DNA from 2 places in the Pseudoalteromonas sp. SR43-3 genome. Region 1 is predicted to be linked to the other one. Evidence: riboswitches for the same ligand, from Rfam matches in the RefSeq annotation. Region 1 holds a riboswitch; the other holds the start of a gene.
What was found. A riboswitch is a leader RNA that binds a small molecule or an ion and turns the genes downstream of it on or off. The one in region 1 is predicted to bind lysine.
Positions count from the first base shown of each region.

Region 2: it holds a riboswitch for lysine, as region 1 does, so the genes downstream of both, lysC (lysine-sensitive aspartokinase 3) here and dapA (4-hydroxy-tetrahydrodipicolinate synthase) in region 1, are expected to answer to the same signal.

Region 1 is NZ_JACJEC010000008.1:48,057-59,990, reverse strand. Features, by position in the region: gene acnB (bifunctional aconitate hydratase 2/2-methylisocitrate dehydratase) at 1-1,358, opposite strand, end outside; gene H5088_RS11560 (OmpA family protein) at 1,651-2,706, opposite strand; gene H5088_RS11555 (YdiU family protein) at 3,097-4,506, opposite strand; gene H5088_RS11550 (DNA-3-methyladenine glycosylase I) at 4,518-5,213, opposite strand; lysine riboswitch at 5,406-5,606, shown strand; gene dapA (4-hydroxy-tetrahydrodipicolinate synthase) at 5,736-6,620, shown strand; gene H5088_RS11540 (2,3,4,5-tetrahydropyridine-2,6-dicarboxylate N-succinyltransferase) at 6,636-7,376, shown strand; gene H5088_RS11535 (PLP-dependent decarboxylase) at 7,376-8,581, shown strand; gene H5088_RS11530 (succinylglutamate desuccinylase/aspartoacylase family protein) at 8,587-9,708, shown strand; gene H5088_RS11525 (phospholipase A) at 10,087-11,124, shown strand; gene H5088_RS11520 (bifunctional GNAT family N-acetyltransferase/hotdog fold thioesterase) at 11,197-11,934, opposite strand, start outside.
Region 2 is NZ_JACJEC010000021.1:21,906-33,839, forward strand. Features, by position in the region: gene H5088_RS17385 (ATPase) at 1-124, opposite strand, end outside; gene H5088_RS17390 (condensin complex protein MksE) at 121-669, opposite strand; gene H5088_RS17395 (hypothetical protein) at 673-1,944, opposite strand; gene nhaD (sodium:proton antiporter NhaD) at 2,167-3,414, shown strand; lysine riboswitch at 3,516-3,688, shown strand; gene lysC (lysine-sensitive aspartokinase 3) at 3,764-5,155, shown strand; gene H5088_RS17410 (4'-phosphopantetheinyl transferase superfamily protein) at 5,202-5,960, opposite strand; gene H5088_RS17415 (sodium-dependent transporter) at 6,102-7,424, shown strand; gene H5088_RS17420 (2-hydroxyacid dehydrogenase) at 7,520-8,500, opposite strand; gene H5088_RS17425 (glutathione peroxidase) at 8,589-9,149, opposite strand; gene H5088_RS17430 (NAD(P)-dependent oxidoreductase) at 9,271-10,152, shown strand; gene sbcB (exodeoxyribonuclease I) at 10,392-11,837, opposite strand.

The DNA.
Region 1 (11,934 bases):
TCGATTGGTTTAGGGTAAGCCGACGTATGACAGAAAGACTGCATTGTTAAATCTGCAGAAAAACCTAAACATGCTAAGTCTTTAAGTTCGTCACGTGTCATAGGACCTGTTGTATCTTGCGAGCCAACAGTTGTCATTTTAGGTTCACAGTATTGGCCTGGGCGAATACCTGGAACGTTACACGCTTTACCAACCATTTTTTGCGCTAGCGTGAAGCCTTTTTCAGAAACTTCTGTCACTGTTGGTACTTTAAATACATCAGTTGGACCTAGGCCAAGTGATGTACGTGCTTTATCAGTTAAACCACGACCAATGATAAGTGGTATACGACCACCAGCACGAACTTCATCTAAAATTACATCAGATTTAAGTTCAAAAGTTGAGATTACTTTGTCAGTACCGTGGCTCTTAACAACACCTTCGTACGGGTAAATATCGATTTGCTCACCCATGTTAAGCTCATCAACATTTAATTCGATTGGTAATGCACCTGAATCTTCCATTGTATTAAAGAAGATTGGAGCAATTTTATTACCTAGACATACACCGCCAACACGCTTGTTTGGTACGAATGGGATATCATCGCCCATGAACCAAAGTACAGAGTTAGTTGCAGACTTACGAGAAGAACCAGTACCAACAACATCACCTACATATGCAAGTGGTAAGCCTTTAGTTTTTAATTCTTCAAGCTGAGAGATTGGACCTACTTCGCCTGGCTTGTCTGGTGTAATTCCATCACGTTCAATTTTTAGCATTGCTAAAGCATGAAGTGGGATATCTGGACGAGACCATGCATCTGGTGCTGGTGATAAGTCATCAGTATTTGTCTCGCCAGTTACTTTAAATACAGTAACTGAGATCTTTTCAGCAACAGCTGGCTTATTAGTAAACCATTCTGCATTTGCCCAAGACTCAATAATTTGCTTAGCGAATGTATTACCCGCTTTTGCTTTTTCTTCAACATCGTAGAACGCATCAAACATAAGTAATGTATTTGAAAGGCCTTTAACTACGATTGGTGCAAGTGTTTCGTCATCAAGTAGGTCAATCATTGGCGCGATATTGTAACCGCCCAGCATTGTACCTAATAATTCTGCCGCTTTTTCTTTAGAAACAAGTGGAGAATTAGCTTCACCTTTAGCTACAGCTGCTAAAAATCCCGCTTTAATATAAGCAGCATCATCAACACCAGCTGGTATACGCTGAATGAACAAATCTAAAATGAATTCTTCTTCACCTGCAGGTGGGTTTTTTATTAATTCAATAAGATCAGCAGTTTGCTGAGCATCTAATGGCGCTGGTACGATACCTAACGCGGCACGTTCTTCTACGTGTTTACGATATTCTTGTAGCACAATATTGCCCTCTTGGTGACGTGAAAGTATCCGGTAGCGCTTTGGGCGCAAATAAGTTACCCAATACTTATAGTATTCTAACGCGTAATTATAAAGCTTTTATGGATAGATGAAAATCCATCCAGTTGCGCAACTGATTATACCGATTATAAATACTATGAATAGTGGTTGTGGTAAAAACTATTTTCATGAATACTTATTAAGTAAGAATCATTACCATTAACTAATATTAATTTATTACAGGCATAAAAAAACCCAGCACTTGGCTGGGTTTTTATTACAAACTATTTAATTAACGTAAAACTTTAACGTTTTTGATAGTTTTGATATGCGCTTCTACACGACGGTTTTCTGCGTTTGCAGCTTTAGTGTTTGCATCATTTTTAAGACGCTCTTCACCTAAACCAACTGTAGTAATACGGTCTTCAGCAATACCATCAGCAACAAGTTGCTTAGCTACAGCATCAGCACGTTTTTTAGATAACCATTTGTTGTAAGTTGCTTTACCTACAGCAGAAGTGTGACCTTCTAATAATACTGTTGTATCTGGGTACTCTTTTAAGAATGCAGATACTTTTTCAATATCATCTAAATATTGAGTAGATACTGCTGAAGCATTGTTAGGGAAAGTCACTAATAAGCTTACTGTTACTTCTTTATCTTCATATAAAGTACAACCAGTACCATCTACAGCATCAGTCATAGGTGTGTTAGCACACTTATCATCTGTATCAGCAATATTATCGTTATCGCTGTCTGCAGGGGCTACAGCTACTTCAACAACTTCAGGAGCAGGTTTAACTTGCTCAACCGGTGCAGAGTTTTGGCCAAATAAGTAGTTAATACCAATTTTAGCGCCAACATCTGTATAACCACGGTCAAGGCCTTGGTATACAGCTGTTTCAGCATTTACAAATAAGCCATCTGTAATGAAATGCTGGTAACCAACACCTGCATTTAAGAATGTGTTGTCATCAACTACGTCAATTTCTTTAATACCGAAAAGACCATAGAAAGGACCGCCGTCTAAATGGTAAAGAGCATCAATACCGTAACGCTCGCCATCAATATTGTTACGGTTGCCAGCAACTTTATCAAAAGCATTAAAATCCATGTCTGCATATTCAAGACGTGCGCTCCAGTAATCACTGAAACGGTAACCAGCTTCAACACCCCAGCCAGTTGATTCGTTTACGTCAAGACCGGCTTGATCACGCATGTTTTTCCAAGATGCGTCATAGTAGTCACCAAATGCGCCAATGTAGAAACCTTCTTCTTTATCAGCAGCGAATGTAGATGCGCTAGTTGCAGCCAACGCGATTGCAATTGTAAGTGATTTTAATTTCATTGTTTTCTTCCCATTTGAACAATTTTAAATTGTAGCTAATCGATACTAGCTCAATCAGTTTTATATAGACTAACTGAGCCTTTGTTAATCAATACTTAACGAAAAATAAAGTTTATTACTTTTTTCTATGCCTTGTCGCAACACACATCCACTTACTATAGGCGAAATTAAAACTTTATTGAAAAATAAATATAGTAGTTTTTTGTAAATTAGTACTTAGCAAGGAATGTAAGAGCAATTAAATTAAATGCACTTATAAATGCAAAGAAATATTGCTTGGTTTTAATTGTGCGCATAATACCACCAGAATTAGCATTCCCCTAGGTATATGCGCATGTTTGATTAAAAAATGACTCTTTTTAATCATGTGGTTATATTTAAAGTTAAGTATTAAGTACCACAAAAAGTCTGGTAGTCATTATCATTCGTCGGTGGAGAGCAAAACTCTGATAACTCTTCACTGTTAGAATATGGATTGCCGGCTATTTTTATAAAGCGATGTAGCAACTCACTAGACCCTGTAGCGTTATATTGTGCAATTATTTCTTCGATCACATGATTACGCGGTATTACACGAGGATTTGCAGCTCTCATTACTTCATAACTATTATCGTCAGTTAAACTTACCCACTTAGCTCTCCATTCAATTAGCGACTCAGGTACGCTTTTTTCTCCTTTTAAGGATTCAGTAAGCGCATCAAAGGTATTGGTGTAGTCGAGCTGATTATCTTTTAATAGCGTTAACAACTCTGCTATTAACTCGCCGCTACTATCGCTAGATTCATTTAAACCCAGTTTTTGTGCCCACATAGCCGTAAACTCAGTATTAAACTGCTCAGCAAAAATATTAATAAATGGCGTCATTAATAAAACTGCTTGCTCGTCATCATCGCTAATAAGCGGTATTAAACTCTCAGCTAAGCGTGCGCAGTTCCAGTTAGCTATATTAGGTTGATTACCGAATGCATAGCGGCCTTGTTTGTCTATAGAGCTAAATACGGTATCAAAATCAAAGCTATTCATCATGGCACACGGGCCGTAATCAATAGTCTCTCCGCTAACTAGCGTATTATCTGTATTCATTACTCCGTGAATAAAGCCAACACGCATCCAGCTCACAACTAGCTTAACTTGGTTTTTAATCACAGCGCCTAAAAATGCTAAATATCGCTGCGAACCTGTATCGGTTATTTCTGGGTAGTGTCGCTCTATAGCTAAATCGGCTAAATTTTTAAGCCCTTCAACATCGCCTTGCGTCGCTAAATATTGAAACGAGCCAACACGAATATGACTAGTTGCTAAACGAGTAACTATTGCGCCTGCTTGTGGTGGGTTACGATAAACCGTTTCACCGCTGCCAACGACCGCTAAACATCGGGTAGTTTTAATGCCTAGTGCATGCATTGCTTCGCTCATTACGTATTCACGAATAGCGGGCCCAAGTGCACAACGGCCATCACCCCCTCTTGAATAAGGAGTAGCGCCAGAGCCCTTTAATTGAATATCCCATAACTGGTTTTCATTGTCAGTAATAGCCCCTAATAAGTGGGCTCGTCCGTCACCTAAACGTGGTGAAAAATGTCCAAATTGGTGCCCAGAGTAACCAAGTGCTACTGCAGGAATCGCCTGCTTTTCATTACCGCTAAAAGTATGAGCACGTAAATCATCAGCGACATTAATATTAAACTGTTTTGCTAAGCTCTCGTTCCACAGCAATAACTGAGGGGAGGCAACACTTGCAGGAAAATCTTCAATTGCGAAGTTTTCCGCAATATCTGTGTATCTTGGCACTAATTTCATGGTAATTCCTATTATTGCTGACTTATACCCACGCGGTTGTCACCTACACCATAGGCCACAATTAAGCTTAACTCTTGCATACTTAAGCCACCTTGCTCTTGCATTTCGTTAAAAAAAGCTTGGGCTGCATTTAGTGACTTTTTAGTTTGTAAGCCGCCGTCTATAATTTTATGGGCACGCAAATAATTCTCTACATCGCGTGATAGTAAAAAAGTATCTTTACCAAGTGCTCGTAGCGCATAAGGCCCTGTATTTCCGCCTAAACGCGAACCATGCTTTTTTAAATACGCCCATAAACCAATAATATCGTCTGTTGGCCAATTAGCGATAAACTGACTAAAACTGCCATGTTCTTGTGCTATTTCGTGGATCATGTAAGCATTTTCGGTAATTGTTTTTACTTTTTTATAGTTACGAACAATTCGCTCATCCGTTGCTTTTTGTTCCAGCATATCGGGTGGCATCATTAATAATTTATCAACACTAAAATCCCAAAAAACCTCTCTAAAGCCCGGCCACTTATTATTAATTACTGACCAATAAAAGCCGCTTTGAAATACTTTTCGAGTAAATTCTTCAAGCCAATCGTCGTCACTTAACGTGCTTAGTTGTTTTTTAGATAGCGGTTTTGCAAGTAATAACTTAAGCATCTTTTCAGAGCCTTTTCGCTCTACCGCTCGCTTATAAATATCGCTAAATTTTTCCATACTAATTAAATACCTCACTACTTATATTGCTAGTGTACGAGAAAAGCACCCAATACGTAACCACTCCCATTATGGATGAATGAATATGTATTTAGTAGCTTGACACCTAGACGGCTAAAATGCTTTAATCGCCGTAATTACCCTATTTAAATTGCAGCGGTTTGTAAGTTTTTACTCTACAAACAGGTGCAAAGGGCTAGAAGAGGTGCGTTATTCAGGTAGTGTATGTTAGGAGCGCAAACTCCAGTGAGCATACGTGAGGGGAATTAACGCCGAGAAGTAATCACTTTTGCGAAGTGTTTATTTCGGGCGACTAGGTTGAACCCTAGCGACTGTCACCAATAGCTGTTTATAACAAGCAGCTTATTAGTTTGGTGGAGAGCTTCTGGTCTTAAATATTAAGGCCGTGCGCCCTATTATTTTAAGCCCATTCGCTCTTCGAATTATTAGTTCGAACGACGTTAATGCGGCTCCTTCCATAAAGCTTTTTAACTCTTCGAATAACTTATAAGTTCGTGAGAGATGATCAACAACTTCAATTTAAACGACTACTCATTGTGGACCGCGCTCGTAACGCCATTTGATCAACACGGCGATGTTGACTACAACACGTTAACTAAGTTGGTTAGCGATCAAGAAGCGGCACATAACGGTATTTTGCTACTTGGCAGTACGGGCGAAGGTTTAGCACTAACGCTAAAAGAGCAACAAGCCATTGTTGAGCACGTATGCCAGCTAAAACCAACAGTACCACTCATGGTAGCTGTGGGCGGTAGTAACTTAAAGCAACAAATTGAGTGGGTTAACTACTGTAATACACTCCCAATTCATAGCTTTTTACTTGGCTCACCGCTTTATGCAAAGCCTGGCGCTATAGGTCAAACTCATTGGTTTGAAAGCCTACTAAATGCAAGCGCTCATCCATGTATGCTTTATAACGTACCCGGTCGAAGCGCTGTTAGCATCCCAGCGGCAACAATTCAAAACTTACAAAACAATAAAAATTTATGGGCGTTAAAAGAAGCGAGCGGCAGTATTGCTCAGTTTGAAGCTTACCGCCAAGCGGCGCCTAATTTAGCTATTTTTAGTGGCGACGATGCGCTAATGCCTTATTTTGCTCAAGCTGGCGCAAAAGGTTTGGTGTCGGTAGCTGCAAACGCATGGCCTGAACAAACTCACGAGTTTGTTAAGCGCAGTTTAAGTGGTCAACACCCTAATTTATTTGCCCAGTGGTCAAGCGCTATTAATAGCCTATTTGCTGTCGCAAACCCTATTCCCGTAAAGGTACTGATGCATTTGCAAGGCCGCTTAAGCAGCCCGCAACTTCGTCCACCTTTAACACATCTTGAGTTAACTCAAACCGATTGCATTACAACTGCAAACAACACCATTTTATCTTGGCATTAAATACAGGTTTTTATAATGAGCTGGTTAGAACTATTAAATAATTTAGAATCGGGCGCAGTACGCGCTGCATCACAAAACGAAAGCGGCCAATGGCAAGCTAACGTAGAAGTAAAGCAAGGCATTTTAGAAGCCTTTAAAAATGGCACTAATACTGAATTTGCAGGCGGCTTTGTTGATAAACATAACCTAGCTCCGCAAGAATTTAGTACTGATGATGGCGTCCGTATGGTACCAGGTGGCTCAAGTGTTCGCCGTGGTGCTTATGTTGCTAAAGGCACGATTATTATGCCACCAGCGTATGTAAACATTGGCGCATATATCGACGAAGGCACAATGGTAGATAGCCACGCATTGGTGGGTTCTTGTGCACAAGTAGGTAAAAACGTACATTTAAGTGCTGCAGTTCAGCTTGGTGGTGTACTTGAGCCAATTGGTGCAAGCCCAGTAGTGGTTGAAGATGACGCATTTATTGGTGCAGGCTGTATTATTGTTGAAGGCGTAGTCATTAAAAAAGGCGCAGTACTTGCCCCTGGCGTGCGTTTATCAGCAACTATTCCAGTATACGACTGCGTAAACGAGCGCCAACTAGATAAAGGCGAGCCAATCCCAGAGTACGCGATTGTAATACCGGGCTCTCGCCCTGCATCAAACGAATGGGCGCGCGAGCAAGGCCTAAGCATGTCGTGTGCGTTAATAGTTAAATACCGCGACGAGAAAAGCGATGCATCGTTATTGCTTGAAGAGGTTTTACGATAATGAGCTTTTTGAGCACGCCTATCAAAACCGCTGTAAATACGATTACACAACAACTTGATACACCTTTTTTTGTTTACGACCTAGATCAACTAAACACGCATCTTGCGCGTTTAGTTGCGCAAACCGATGTAAAACTGTGGTACGCGGTAAAAGCAAACCCACTGTCTAAAATTATTCAAAGCTTAGACAGTGCTGGCTTTAATTTTGACGTAGCAAGTAAAGGTGAGCTTGAGCAAGTACTAGCACAAGGTATTAGCTCGCAGCGCGTGCTCAACACAGGGCCTGCAAAAAGCCCTAAACAAATAAAACACTTTATTGAGCGCGGCGTGCGTATATTCGTAGCAGAAAGCCTCAATCAAGTACGTTGGTTAAACCAACAAGCGCAGCTACAAAACACGCAGTTACAAGTATTACTGCGTGTACAATTACGTTGGCCTGAAGGTGAAAAAAACCCACTGGGCGGCGACAGCCTTACGCCGTTTGGTTTGGGTTGTAATGAATGGCAAGCACTCAATGTAGCTGACTACCCTGCGCTTAAATTTGACGGCCTGCATATCTTTCAGTGGGGCAACATGCTTAGCACGCAAAAACTAAGCGACTTGTGGTCACAAATGATTGCACCTCTTAGCCAACTTGCCAGCGATTTAAATATTAGCCTTAAAATTTTAGATTTAGGTGGCGGTTTAGGTATTCCTTATACACAAAACGAAGCAACACTTGATTGGGATGACTTGATTGCTGCGCTCGCTAAAATTAAAAATGATGCGGGTGTAGAAGAGCTATGGATGGAACTTGGTCGCTATGCCGTTGGCGAATGCGGTCATTACGCAAACCCAGTAGTAGAGCGCAAACAAAACTACAATCAAGAACAAGTAATTTTAAGCGGCGGTATAAATCACTTATTACGCCCTGCTGTTACCAGCCAGGACTTTCCTGCTGCATTACTGCGTGAATCCAATGCTAAAACTCAAGCGGTCACTTTATATGGCCCACTTTGTACAGCGCTTGATTGCTTGGGTGAACATAACTTACCAAGCGATTTAAATGAGCACGACTGGCTAGTGTTTAGCCAATGCGGTGCTTACGGCTTTACCGAAAGTATGCCGTATTTTTTATGCCATGAGCTAGCTGCTGAGTACACATTGCAAAACGGTACACTTACCTGTGTTCGCCAAGCCGAAAATGCCAGCCATTATTTAAGGTAACAAGTATGAGTAATACAACACACATTAGCCAAGAGAACATTGTAGTAGGGGAAGTTGCAAACGGCTTACCACTTACAATTCCTGTGTATCGTTTAAAAGGTGATGGCACAGGGCCAAGTGTTTACATTCAGGCCAATATGCATGGCGCTGAAGTGCAAGGTAACGCAGTTATTTTTCAGCTGCTTGAGCAATTAAAACACCTTAACCTTAATGGCGATATTACCCTTGTACCTTATGCAAATCCGATTGGCTGTAATCAAAAATCTGGCGAGTTTACCCTTGGCAGGTTCGATCCGATTACGGGCACTAATTGGAATCGCATGTATCACTACAATAAAAATTTAGTGGCACAGTTTGCACAAAATCATACTCAGTATGACGACGCTACATTAAAAAGTAACTTCAAACAGGCACTTATTGACGAAGTAGACAGCAAACTTAACGGCCCTGCTTATTTACTCAATACGGGTAAACGCATTGCGCTTAACTTACAAAAGCTCGCTCATCAGGCTGATATAGTACTCGATTTACACACAGGCCCTATTTCAAGCAAGCATCTGTACTGCCCAACCTATGCAACCGACAGCGCACGTTACTTTAATATTGAACATGTATTGCTTATTCCTAGTGATTTTGACGGCGCTATGGATGAAGCTAACTTTTGCCCATGGTGGCATTTAAGTGATGCGCTTAGCGGACAAGGTCGCGAATTATCAATAGCTGTAGAAGCATTTACTGTAGAGCTAGGCAGCCAAGAAAAAATAGACTTAAAAGAAGCATTAAACGATGCAAACAGCATTTTAAGTTACTTAAATCACAAAGGCGTATTACAAAACGCACCGCATACGCCAGCCAATATGACTCGTTATGCATGTAATTTAGATGACTACTTTGCTTATTACGCCCCTATTGGCGGCATGGTTGAATACTTAGCCCCACTTGGCGGGCACATTAAAGCTGGTGAGCCTATTGCCAATATTTTACGCATGGAGCGCTACTTAAGTGAGCAACCATTGCAAACACTTACTCTTGATTGCGATGCAATTGCTATTTTGCACTTTGCCTCAGCGAGTGTTAATCAAGGTACCGAGCTTTATAAGTTTTTTACTAACATATTTGAGCTTTAGCTCACCCTTCTCATTGCGTGAGAGTAATACCAATTGCATTAAATTAGTGATCTATTATAGCGATAAGGAAATAGCTTAATAACAAGGCTAAAATTATGGTACATAGTTGTTCTATATAAATAATTTTTAACGTAGTTAGTGAGTTATTTAATACGCTAGAATGATCATGTTTTTAACAAAATTGGTATAAATTAACTAAAGTAGTTAATTTGCATTAGAAAAGCGGCTTAGGCCGCTTTTCTTTTGATCTATATTTACTTTGTATACGTATGGACCTTGTTATGAATACAAATTCAGTAAAAGTTCACCGTTACATATGTAAAAAGACGTTATAATTAAATTAACGCATACAACAACCCAAACTCACAAGGAATTACAATGAGCTGGCGCCACTGGATAACTCTTTCTGCTTTAATTAGTACCGCTACCTTCGCACAAGAAGAAGAAGTTGCTACAAACGAGCAAGACAACGACATCGAGCTTGTAAAACAGTGTATTTTAAATGAGGTAATTGGCGGAGATGGTAAACAGACATTAGACGACCTTCGTAAAAAGTGTTCAGCTCTTGAAGAAAATAAACAACTTACCGCGCTTGATAAACGCCAAGCCCGTGAAGAAGTAGGTAAAAAAAATAGAAATGTAATTACGCCACATAAGCGTAACTATATTTTACCGCTTTCGTACGTATCACACCCAAACGATCGCCCTTTTGATGGTTTTGATGCACTAACAGACGATAGCGACGGCGAACCGCTCGACAATCTAGAAGCCAAATATCAGCTATCGATAAAAGTGCCTCTTTACGATGATTTTTCGGATAAAGACCAAGCCATATTTTTTGGCTTTACACTGCAATCATATTGGCAGATTTATAACTCAGAAATTTCGTCTCCATTTCGTGAAACAAACTACGAACCAGAGATATTTTGGATAAATTACCTCGACCCAGAAAACGTATTATGGGGCGACGAAATGGCAATCGCATTAGGTATTTCGCACCAATCAAACGGTCGAAGCCAACCAAACTCGCGTTCGTGGAACCGTATTTACGCAGACTTTATTTGGGAAAATAGGGGCTTTGTTTTTAGCTTTAAACCTTGGTATCGCATAGCTGAGGACGAAAAAGAAGATATTTTAGAAGCCAATGGCGACGACAACCCAGACATATACAAATACATGGGTTACTTTGAATTTAGCGGCGCGTATCGTTTTCATGACCATGAATTTAGCTTTATGACGCGTAACAATTTAAATTCAGATAATCGCGGTGCAATTCAACTCGACTGGTCGTTTCCTTTATGGGGTCGCGTTCGTGGTTATGCACAATACTTTAACGGTTATGGCGAAAGCTTAATTGATTACAATGCGGATGTAGAACGTATTGGTGTCGGTATATTATTAACCGATTTGCTGTAATACTTCCCTAAGTTTTACGCACAAAAAAGCCAAGCATTGCTTGGCTTTTTTGTGTTTTGAACAGCTAAACAGTTATTTTTTTACTACAAACTGCCCTTCAAATTCTGCAACCACGTTATCACCATCGTAAATAGTTACTGGCACTACGTAACTTGCTTTACCGTCGGTTTCTAAATCGCTTAACTTGCCCTTACAGGTTTGTATATCAACACAACCACGTGGGTCGGTAGTAAGCGGTTTTAAGTACTTAATGTTAGCATCGGCTAATACAATATTACCTTCAAGCCCAGCTTCTTTAAGTGCTAAGTACGTAGCGCCCCAACCTGTTAGCGTGGCCAAGCTATAAATAGAACCTGCAAACATTGTGTTATGTAGGTTTAAGTTAGCGTCTAGGTCGGCGCTGGTTGTAAATTGCCAATCGGTATAGCTTTCTACCTTAATACCCATCGCGTCACTAATTGGAATAGACTCACGCCACGTATTTTGTAGTACTTGCGTCCAATTAGGGTGACGAAACCAACCTGGCTCAGACGGTTTTTGCTTTACCATTTTAAAGTGTTGAACATCGCCATACGCTAAGTGCGCTTTTTCTTTTAATTCGTAACCGTGGCGTTTATAAAACTCAAGCGCTCGTTCGCGTGCAAACAATACAAGCTCGCCTGCGTTTTGAACCCATGCAATTTTTTCAAGCTCGTGCAGTAAGCGACTACCAATATGCTGGTTACGATTACCCTCTGCAACCGCCATATAGCGCACTTGTGCTTGCTCATGATTGTTAAAGTGCAAACGTGCTACACCTAGCACTTCGCC
Region 2 (11,934 bases), on a different contig from region 1:
CCGAGCTTTTACCGGTGTTATTGGGCGCGCAAATAGAGCTGCTTTTATCAAGCGGGATCACACATTTTGCATAGCCTGCGGTGTTAAGTAGGGCGAGTTTGCTTAGTCCGTATAGATTTTTCATTCCTCGTCCTCTGTAATATAGGTTTCTTCGTTTACTTCCATGAGTGCATCTATGTAGCGGTGAATTGGCGCTTGTAGCATAAAGCCGCCTTCTACTTCACGGGCTAAACCTAAGCGCACCATGCGCAGGTAAACGTCTTTGCGCAAATCAGATCCCGAAAATATCTCAAGCTGATCAAACAAATGTTTGTTAATTTGCACCAGCGTTTGCATAAGCTCTAAATCGTTTACGTCGTCAAACAATGCGCGCATTGGGTCTTTACCCGTATTGGCGTAGTGCTCAATTAAAATGTAAATGGTGAGCGCGATAGCGCGAGATATTTTACCCATATTTGGCGTACTTTCGTCGCTACCAAAATAATAAAAGCCACGGCTGTCGTGTTTCAAATCGTTACCTAGGGCGGTAAATAGGGCGGTGTAGTCTTCTATGTGTTGGTCAAGCTCTTGCCACATTACGTTGTCTTGCTCACAAATGTGATAACCCGCTACTAATTTTTTATTAATGGCTTGTAGATGGGTTAGCTCGTCTAAGTTTATGTGTGTCATGGTTTATTTACCTGCCTTTGAATCTGGCTGAGGCTCTGAATTAAATGGATATAAAGAAAAGTGCTGACCGGCAATTTTTACGCGGGCTTTTTCATCGCTTTGAATTATTTTAATATCGCTGTCGCTGACTAATTTTTGATACAAAAATAGCATTTCGTCGGCATCGAGATCTGGATAGCTTTCGTCTAAAAATTGCAGCAAGGGCTGCGGCTTTTTGCGTTTTTTATTAAAGCGCTTAGCAAAGCTGGTTTTGACATCGTTGTAGTCAGGAATATTAGGCGTAACAAATGCAGGCACGTCTTGCTGGTCAGGCAATTGGTATTCTTCGTGTTCAAATTCAACCAAGCTTGCTATGTAAGCCACAATATGGCGTTGCTGACCAAGCGAATATCGCTGCGCGTCGCTTACAAAATTTGGCTGCACAGCACTTAGCATATTGTCTACACCACTTTTACGCACCAGCCCAAGTACTTTGGCTGCTTGGCGAGTAATTAAGTTATTACGACGTAGCTCCTCGCGCAGTGGCATAAGCATATCGGCACTTTTACGTAAGCTTTCTCGGCCCATTAAATGCATTTCGAGTATACGGGTACGTAATTGCTCCAGCATACGTTTGTCGTTATACGCTTTACCTGAGCGCTCAATGTGCAGTATTTGCTTACTTATTTGCTCTTCAATGAGGGTAAAACATGCATGAAACTCACCACGAATATCAACCATTTCAAGCATTGGCTCTATGTATTCGTCAAAGGCTTCTATTACCGCTTTATAACGCTTTTGCAGCGATTGCACTGCATTATTTGATTTGGCTTGTTCAACAATATTTAAAATAGCGTTTTCGTTGTGCGTATAGAGCTTCATTATTTTACGCACCCGATCATCCATAATGCGGCTGTAGCGTCGTAAGTCGTCAAAGTCTTCTATTTCGCCAGCGTTATCTAGGCGGTTACCTAAACGAGCAAGGTCCTCTACTAATACGCTAATTTCTTGCGCTAAACCTAAATGCTCTTCTTGCAGTAAAAAAGTAGCAAAATCAGCAATAGCACGATTTATTTCAAGTTGAGAGGATTTAGCCAGTGGAATTAAAATATCTTGGTTTAACAAACGATTTGTTTCTTTATAAATGCGTTCGTTTGACCACGTAGGCTGCTTTTGCTTAATCGCGTTTTGTACGTCTTTTAGGCTAAAGTCAGCCATTTTAAAACGTTTAAATAATAGCTCTAATACACCCCAATGTTCGGTTATGGTGTTTAGCAGCTTTTTAGCTGGGATCATAAGGGGTTACAACATCCTAGTATTTTATTATTGAGTTCTTTTAGAAGACTCATTATTACGTATTTTTAATTAACCTTGTCTGTATATAGTATTCGTTTTTAAGACCATTTAATAATAGTTTTTGCATAGAGGCAGTGCTAAAATTCGCGCCGAAAATAGGCACATGAAATGGAATGTTATTTGTGTGTTCTTTAAAACTATATCAAAGGTTGTTTAACTACCATGGTTTCCTCTATTATTCTAACCCTGATAGCGATTGCATTTTTACTGATCGTTATAGAAGATATAATCCATGTAAATAAAGCTAAAACCACGCTGTTTTTTGGTACGCTTTGCTGGATTCTTCTTTTTATATACCCCCTACACGGGCAAAGCCCCGATACGATTCAACATCTTTTAAATGAAAATATTTTAGAAATTGCCTCGCTATGGCTATTTTTAATGGCTGCAATGACCTTTGTCGCGTATTTAAATTCAAAGGGGTTTATAGAAAATATTGTGCACCGTGTTATGCCAAAAAGTATTAGCGAAAAAAAGCTCATGTTTTTGGTGGGTGGTTTTGCGTTTTTGTTTTCGTCGATTTCAGATAACGTAACAGCGACGCTTATATCGCTTGCGGTTGTTATGTCGTTAAAGCTTGAACCTAAAAAACTCATTAAATACGCCACGCTTATTGTGTTTGGAGTTAACTCAGGTGGGGTATCGCTAATAACAGGTGACGTAACCACACTAATGATATTTTTAGATGGCAAAGTAACCATTGCTCATTTATTACTACTTATAGCGCCAGCACTTGCAAGCGTTATGCTGCTTGCCGCGTTACTGTCTATAGGTATGAAAGGGCGTGTTGAGTTTGCTAGTGCAGGTAACACCCGCATTGAAAAAACCGACATAACCATTGCTGTTATATTTTTATCTACCGTAGTGAGCACACTTACGTTGAGTGTAATTTACAGCGTACCGCCTTTATTAACCTTTTTGTTTGGCTTATCAGTGATGTTTTTAGTGGCGCAATTTTTAATGCGCAAAAAAGACATAAACAAAGACATAATCGATTTTGTTCGCGATATAGAATACGACACATTATTGTTTTTTGTAGGTGTACTTTTACTTGTAGGCGCACTTAAAGAAATTGGTATGTTGAGTAAATTTACCGACCTATACACGGTAATGGCACCAGAATACGCAAACTACTTAATGGGCATATTATCAGCTGGGGTCGATAACGTACCGCTTACCGCTGCATTATTAAAAGCCAATATAGTAATGAGCCAACAACATTGGTTGTCGTTTACGTATGCAACGGGTGTGGGTGGTTCAATGCTTATTATTGGTTCGGCTGCGGGCATTATTGCCATGAGTAAAGTTAAAGCGCTTACCTTTATGAGCTACTTGCGTTTATCGCTGCATTTATTAATTTGTTACACGGTTGGATATGCGGGCTCGTATTACATGGGCAGTTTTATTTAACTCATAAATTATTAAATGCTTGACAGCTAGACGTCTAAACGATAACTTTCAAAGCCCCGCTACTTAGTGGGGTTTTGTTTTATTAGCCACTGGTTAATAAAGCATTCAGAAGAGGTGCGATACTTAGGTACTTAATGTTAGGCGACGAAAGCCGATGATCATTAAGGAGGGAAGTACTCGCCGAGGAAAATAATGGTACGTCGTCATTGTTTTTCGGTTTATGGGGCTGAATCCTCAAAACTGTCACCAATATAGGTGGAGAGCTTCTGGCAGTGGACTTATCTTCAAGCATTCCTTTGCCAAGTTCTTCTTGTTTTATTGCGGTTTGGATACCGCGAAAGGAGACTAAATGACTACCCAATCAGTGCCACAAACAGTATCAGGCGCAAAATCAGATTACATCGTTGCCAAATTTGGCGGAACAAGTGTTGCAAATTTTGAAGCGATGAGTCGCTGTAGCGAAATTATTGTTGCAGATAAAAGCGTACGTATTGTTGCCGTGAGCGCCAGTGCCGGCGTAACTAATCACTTAGTTGCACTGTGTAAATCAAGCATTACTTCAAGTGAGCGCCAAGAACACATAAACGGCGTGCTTGCTATTCAACAAACTATTTTAGATGAATTATCGCTAGATGCCGATTTAGCGGTTGGCTTTAACGAAACCCTAAAAGCATTTCAAACATTGGCTCAAGAGCCACTAACAACCGATCAGCAACACGACGAGCTACTTAGCTTTGGTGAGCGTTTATCGTCGTATTTGTTTGCTCAGGTACTGCGTTTACAAGGTTTAAACGCCGATCGCTTTGATGTGCGCAAGGTACTTAAAACCGACAGCCAATTTGGTAAAGCAACGCCCAATGTTGCAGCCACAGCGCAAGCTGCTAAAGAGCATTTAATTCCGTTATTAGACGCTCAAGTAATTGTAACTCAGGGATTTATTGGTAGTGACGAATACGGTCACACCACAACGCTAGGACGTGGTGGTTCTGACTATAGCGCTGCATTACTAGCTGAAGCGATTAACGCTAAAAGTGTGCATATTTGGACCGACGTAGTGGGCATTTTTAGCACCGACCCGCGTTTGTGCGCAAAAGCGACGCCTATTGCACGCTTAAGTTTTGACGAAGCCGCTGAAATGGCAACCTTTGGCGCAAAAGTATTACACCCAGCAACTATTTTACCAGCGAGCCGTAGCCACATTAACGTGTTTGTAGGTTCTAGCCGCGAGCCAGAGCGTGGCGGTACGTGGATTGAGCGCGAAAAATCGCAGCAACCAGGTATACGCGCAGTAACGCAACGTAAAAACCAAATATTGCTTACGCTTAAAAGCCCAGAAATGCTACTAGCAAGCGGCTTTTTAGCACGCGTATTTACACTATTAAGTGAATACAATATATCAGTAGATTTGGTAACTACATCAGAAATCAGTGTGGCTATAACGCTTGATAACGCGCAAAACGCCTCGCGCCCAGAGCTTGATCAAGAATGCCTAGATAAGCTTGCAGAGTTTTGCCATGTTTCGGTAGAAAACAACCTAACATTGGTGGCACTTATTGGCTCTGAGATTCAATTACGCCAACACGAAATGAACTTAATGAGTGTACTAAAAGACTTTAACATTCGATTAATTTGTCACGGTGCTAGTAAGTACAACCTGTGCTTTTTAGTAGAGCAAACTGAGTCAGATAACGTAGTACAGTCTATTCATAGCCGTTTATTAGAAAATGATTTTGCTGCGTAAATAACGGTTATTCAGGAGAATTACCTGGTAAAATCACTTAACAAAATTAATTAATAAAGTCATTTAATAAAAAGCATCGCCAGTCGGTGCTTTTTTTATGCACCACACTCACATCAAAACAAACATTACTGTCACTGCTATCAGCTACAGTAACGCGATTACTGCAAGCACTCAGCTTTGCACTATGTAATTCGTCAAACACATTGGGGCTAAGTAATTTTGCAATAGGGCGGCTGGTGGCTTTAGCAAGTGACTCTTTTAATGTCCAAATTCTAAAAAACGTATCTGCTTGGGCTTGGGTATTAGTAGGCTCGGTGATAAGTGTAATTTCATCATTATGATAAAAATGCTTAGCAAGCTTTTCAAACGGGCGCTTTAGGCTTACTTTTTCAATATCAAAACCAAACTCACTTTTATCAAAATTTAGCGCGACCCCAACTAAACCATGCGAGTGCGAAATACAGGTATTAATAACATCATCACTTACGTGTATTTGCAGCTTTGAGCTTGCCTCGTCAAATTCTGTACTCATTTTATTAAGGGCTACGTGCGCATGTTGCGGCTGCGCTACTTTAATAAGGTGTTTTAACAATAACCGCGTCGCTAAATACTCTTGCTTAGCTTGTGGGCTTTTACGGCGGTTTATAATGCTTAACTCAAACGGGCTTAAGCAATCGGGCAAATTAAAGTCTCTAAGCTCAAGTGTTTTAGCATTAAATAATAAAATACTGTTACTCGCTAAAGACAAATTTGCCAATTGAGTTGAAGTAATACTCAAGGTGTTTTTAAAATAGTGTTCAGTCATAAAAGCCTTAAAGCAAAAGAAGTCGCTGATATTCTGAGCGGTTAACGCCACTAATAAAGGCTGGGTACAATTTTATTACTCAGCTGGCATGAAATATGGTTTAATTCACAATAATCAAAATAATAACAGATTTGTAGATGTATGGCACAAGTGCGTGATGGGTTTCAAAGCCGACTTGGTTTTGTTTTAGCCGCTGCTGGCGCAGCAGTGGGTTTGGGTAATATTTGGGGTTTTCCTACGCAAGCGGCCAACCATGGCGGCGGTGCTTTTTTACTGGTTTATTTTATTGTTATATTTTTACTTGCGCTTCCTGCGCTGTATACCGAACTTTATTTAGGTCACAAAGCACAAGCTAACCCGGTAAAAGCATTGGGCGATGCATGGCAAAACACTAGCCGTAAAGTAGGTGCAGCAGCCGGTTACATAGGCCTTGCGGGCGCAGTTGTTATGCTAAGTTTTTACTCAATAGTGGCAGGGTGGATGCTTTCGTACGCTATTGAACCCATAACCACCTTTTTAGGTTTCACAGGCGCAAGCGAATTTTTACATAGCGACTCAGTGCTGCGTAATTTTGTATTTACGCCGCTTATGCTTATTTTAACTGCCAGTATTATTTTAAAAGGGGTTAAATCGGGAATCGAAACTTGGTCGCGCCGTTTAATGCCACTGCTACTCGTATTGCTTGTTGGTTTAATTACCTACATTGCAACACTTGATGGCGCAAGCGAAGGCTTTGCCGCGTATTTAATTCCTGATTTTAGCCAAATACTCGACCCTAATTTAATTATTGCCGCAATGGGGCAAGCGTTCTTTTCGCTCTCACTAGGTGTGGGCTGTATGATGATTTACGGCTCGTATTTACAGCCAGATGCTAATTTACCAAAGCTCACCGCCGGTGTTGCACTACTTGATACTGGCGTTGCTTTTTTAGCGGGATTACTCATTATTCCTGCTATTTATGTGGCGCAGCACAACGGTGTTGAAGTATTTAGTGGTGGTAAACTGATTGGTGAAGGGCAGCTAATTTTTGCTATTTTACCTGAGCTATTTAGCACCATGGGCGAAATTGGCTTATTAGTTGGTTTATTGTTTTTTGTATTAATGTCTATCGCATCGGTTACGTCAACTATATCGACGACTGAAATTCCGGTAGCGTTTTTAGTCGAAAACCACAACGTTAGTCGCACCAAAGCAACATGGGCCGTTAGCGCCGTTGTACTTGTGTGTGCAAGCGCAATTATACTAAATTTTGATTGGTTATTTGGCTTAGTTATTATGCTATTTACTCAATATCAATTGCCGCTTATGGGCTTGTTTTACTTTATTACGGTAGGTTGGATGTGGCAGCGTGGTAATAAATTACACCAAGCAACAACAGGCGTACATTACTGGTTTGCTCAGTATATTCGTTTTGTTTGCCCAATATTAATGACCTTGGTATTTGCAAACGTTGCCTTTGGTTAATTTTATCTAAGCCCTAAAATAAATTAATAAAGCGAAGTGAGTTTAAAACGCACTTCGCTTTTTTTGTGCCTGTTATTTAGGTATAGCCAAGAACTTTATAAAACCTCATTAGTCAGAGGCCTACCTTCACTTACTTCAAACGCGCTAAGCAGGGTTGTGTTTGCTATTTCGGTGAGTGCTTCTTGTGTAAAAAAGCCCTGATGCCCCGTTACTAATACATTTTTAAAGCTCACTAAGCGCGAAAATATATCGTCTTGGTTTATTTCGTCACTGTGGTTTTTAAAAAATAGCTCCGACTCTTGCTCGTAAACGTCGAGCCCTAAATACCCTAATTTTTTAGTTTTAAGTGCATTAATGCACGCTTTGCTGTTAAGCAGTGCCCCGCGAGAGGTGTTAATAAGCATAACGCCAGTTTTCATTTTACTAAATGCCTCATCATCTATTAAATGATGAGTTTGTTCCGTTAATGGGCAATGCAAAGAAATTACATCGCTTTGGCTAAGTAAGGTGTCTATATCGGTAATTGTATAATTGCCAGGTTGCGCGTATGGGTCGCACACTAATACTTTAGCGCCAAAGCCATTTAAAATGTTACACAGCGCAAGGCCAATTTTACCGCAACCTACAATACCCACGGTTTTATTGTGCAAGTTAAAACCAAGCAATCCGTTTAAATCAAAATTGTCTTCGCGTACGCGGTTATACGCTTTATGCGTTTTGCGGCTAAGTGTTAGCATAAGCGCTATACAGTGCTCAGCTACGGCTTCTGGGCTGTAAGCCGGTACGCGTAATACTTTAATTTTATGTGCTTTTGCAGCAGGTAAATCAACGTTATTAAATCCTGCACAACGCAGCAAAATAGTATTTATGCCTTGGCTTGCCAGTTGTTCAATAACAGCGGCGTTTACGGTGTCGTTTACAAATACGCATATGGCATCAAACCCATTTGCTAAAATAGCCGTTTGTTCGCTCAGGGCTTGCTCAAAATACGCTATTTTTATATCACGATGATCGCGTGTACTTTGTTCAAAAAAAGGCAGTTCGTACTTTTGAGTACTAAAAAAAGCAATGTTCATGGTGATAGCCTCGACGCTTAATAAGTATCAATACAATAAACTACTTTATAAACCTGTGCTTTAGTAACACGCATTTTATTGATTTAAATTAAGCCTTAGCTGGCGTAAACAAAGGTATTTTTGATGCTACCTTTTTACCACCTCTTGCAGCGCTTAACTTTGCAGCTTGCAGTAAGTTGCTTTCTATTACTTGTTTAAGTGTTTCGGGCTTAGTACGCGGTGCATAACGTGCAACAAGTTGCCCTTGTGAATTAATTAAAAACTTAGTGAAATTCCATTTAATTGCGCGGTTTTGCGAAATACCCCGCGTATGCGATTTTAAATAATTAAACAACGGGTGTGTTTCTGGCCCATTTACCATTACCTTGCCAAATACCTCAAACGAGATATTAAATTGATCTTGGTAAAAGTCTTTTATGGCTAAATTATCGAGCGGCTCATTTTGGCCAAACTGGTTACACGGAAACGCTAGCACAGTAAAACCATTGCTTTTGTATTGCTGGTAGAGCTTTTCGAGTGCGTTTAATTGCACCGAAAAATTACACTTACTCGCTGTATTAACAATAAGGACGGTTTTGCCCTGTAACTGGCTAAGAGGAAAATTTTCGCTGTTATAAAGTGGTGCATTAAATTGATAAATACTGTCCATAGGTTACCTACTTACCTTTCCCGTTAAGGAAATTTTATAAAGACTTTCATTCGCTTTTTTATCGACCGGTTGACATAATCGAGGTCTAGTTTCTAAGTTATCAGTTAAATAGGTCATTTTTATGTCAATGAAAGTCGCATTTATAGGTTTAGGCGTAATGGGTTACCCAATGGCGGGGCATTTAGCAAAAGCAGGGCACAGCGTATGCGTTTATAACCGCACTCAAGCTAAAGCTCAAACGTGGACTGCAGAACATTCAGGAAGCTTTGTACCAACCCCGCGCGAAGCTGCCAACAATGCCGACATCGTATTTATGTGTGTTGGTAACGATGACGATTTACGCTCAGTTGTGTATGGCGAAGATGGCGTGTTAGCCGGCATGTTGCCGCACACTGTTTTGGTTGATCACACCACAACCTCTGCCGAAGTAGCCCGCGAAGTGGCTGCAAAAGCGGCTCAGCAAAATATCGACTTTATAGATGCGCCTGTATCGGGCGGACAAGCTGGCGCCGAAAACGGCGTATTAACGGTTATGGCGGGTGGTAGTGAAGCTGTATTTGCTAAAGTGCAGCCAGTTATGGCGGCGTTTAGTCGTTTTAGCCAATTACTAGGCGGCGTTGGCTCGGGACAACTTTGTAAAATGGTTAATCAAATTTGTATTGCTGGTGTAGTGCAAGGTTTAGCCGAAGGCTTACATTTTGCCAAGCAAGCTGGGCTTGATGGCGAAAAAGTTATAGAAACCATTTCTAAAGGTGCAGCCGGTTCGTGGCAAATGGAAAACCGCTACAAAACAATGTGGGCGGGTGAATACGAGTTTGGTTTTGCCGTAGATTGGATGCGTAAAGATTTAGGCATTGCACTCGATGAAGCTAAAAACAATGGCGCTACTTTACCAATGACCGCAACGGTCGATCAATATTACGCCGACGTACAAGCACTTGGCGGCGGCAGATACGACACCTCAAGCTTACTAGCACGCATTGAAGCGCTACATAAAAAGTAACGCTGTAGACGCGAAGCCCGTAAAGTAATTTATTCACAAAGAGGTTATGAGGCGCTGCGCTTTTAGAGGAAGTAATAGATCTAAAAAATTATTGTTTTTATGTCTTCTCATTTACTCCTCATTCGCTTCTCTTTGTGAAATAGATTTTGCTTTGTTTTAAGTGGTACAGATATTTATAAACAAAAACGCGACGCTTTATTGCTAAAGCGTCGCGTTTTTAATGCGTTATACAAACAAAATTACATGCTTTGTGCGTAGTTATACAACGCCTTTAAAATTGTAAGGTTTTTTTCGCTGTCGTCATGTTCATGCGCTAGGTTTTCAAGGGTGATCATAAAATCTTGCGCGTTAATCGATGGTTGATCTTCGCCGTGCATTAGCTTGTTTTGGCAATACTGGCGCCATTGATCAAGCTCTTGCTGGTTTAGCGTTTCTGGCCAGTTACGGGCGCGGTATCTAAATAACAACGTATTAAACTTTTTATCTTCAAAGTCTAAATTCAACCCTGCTAATTCATCTGGTTTTGCATCACGAATAATCGCAAACTTAGCTTTATCGGCATGGCTTGTAAACCCATCGTAAAGTAGGTAGTCAACGTTAGTAGTTGCGCTGTAATCGCCTTGCTCGTTAAACACTTCGGTTACTTTATCGCGAAGGTCGGTATTGGCTTTTAAAATAGCTAAGTTAGCTAAGCACTGCTCGCGGTTAATCCCTAGGCGGGCGGCGTTTTCAGGCAATAACGTTTTAGCTGGGGCTAAAATAGGGCACTTGTTTAAATGCACTAGTTTTAAGCCAACAGGTAATTCACCCTCGGCTAAATCAACACGTTTGGTGTATAAACGTTTGCGTAACTCTTCTACGTTTAAATCAATGAGTACTTGCGGGTTTTGGGTTAAATCAAAACAAATAACCGCGTTTTTATTTACCGGATGAAAGCTCATTGGTGCAACCCAGCTTGTACAGCCTTGTGTTGCAGGTATGCGCGACGTGGTATGCACCAGCGGCGTCATGTTAAATACATCAACTAATTCAGCGAGCGCTTTTTTGCCACGCAAACCAAAAAAGAAGTTATACAGCTTTGGCTGTTTTTCTTTTATTAGTTTAGCCAGTGCAATAGTGGCGGTTACGTCGCTTAGCGCATCGTGCGCTGCGGCGTGTTCAATACCATTAGCTACGGTTAAATGCTCTAGCTTAAAGCTTGGGCTGCCGTCTTCTTTTAACGGCCATTCAATCCCTTCAGGGCGCAGCGCGTAACAAGCACGTACTAAATCAATAATATCCCATCGGCTATTGTTATTTTTATATTCGCGCTCGTATGGGTCGTAAAAGTTACGGTAAAAGCTATAACGGCTTACTTCGTCATCAAACCGAATACTGTTATAACCGGCAACACAGGTGTTTGGCACGCTAAATTCGGCATGAATTTTTGCTATAAACTCAGCTTCAACCAGGCCTTTTTTCATCGCCACTTGTGGTGTAATACCCGTAATTAAACACGCCTCAGGGTGAGGCAAGTAATCCGCTTGCGGCTTACAATATTCAATAAGCGGCTCGCCAATAATATTTAAATCAAGATCGGTACGAATACCAGCAAACTGGCTCGGCTTATCCTTTTGAGGGCTCGCCCCCCAAGTCTCATAGTCGTGCCAATAGATTGTTGCTTGATTTTGCTCTTGATATGCCATGCTGAAAACCCTGAGTAGTTAACTTAAAAACGCCTAAATACGCGCCAAGTTACTAAAATAATGAATTATTTAGATTATGGCATATGGACGAGGGAGT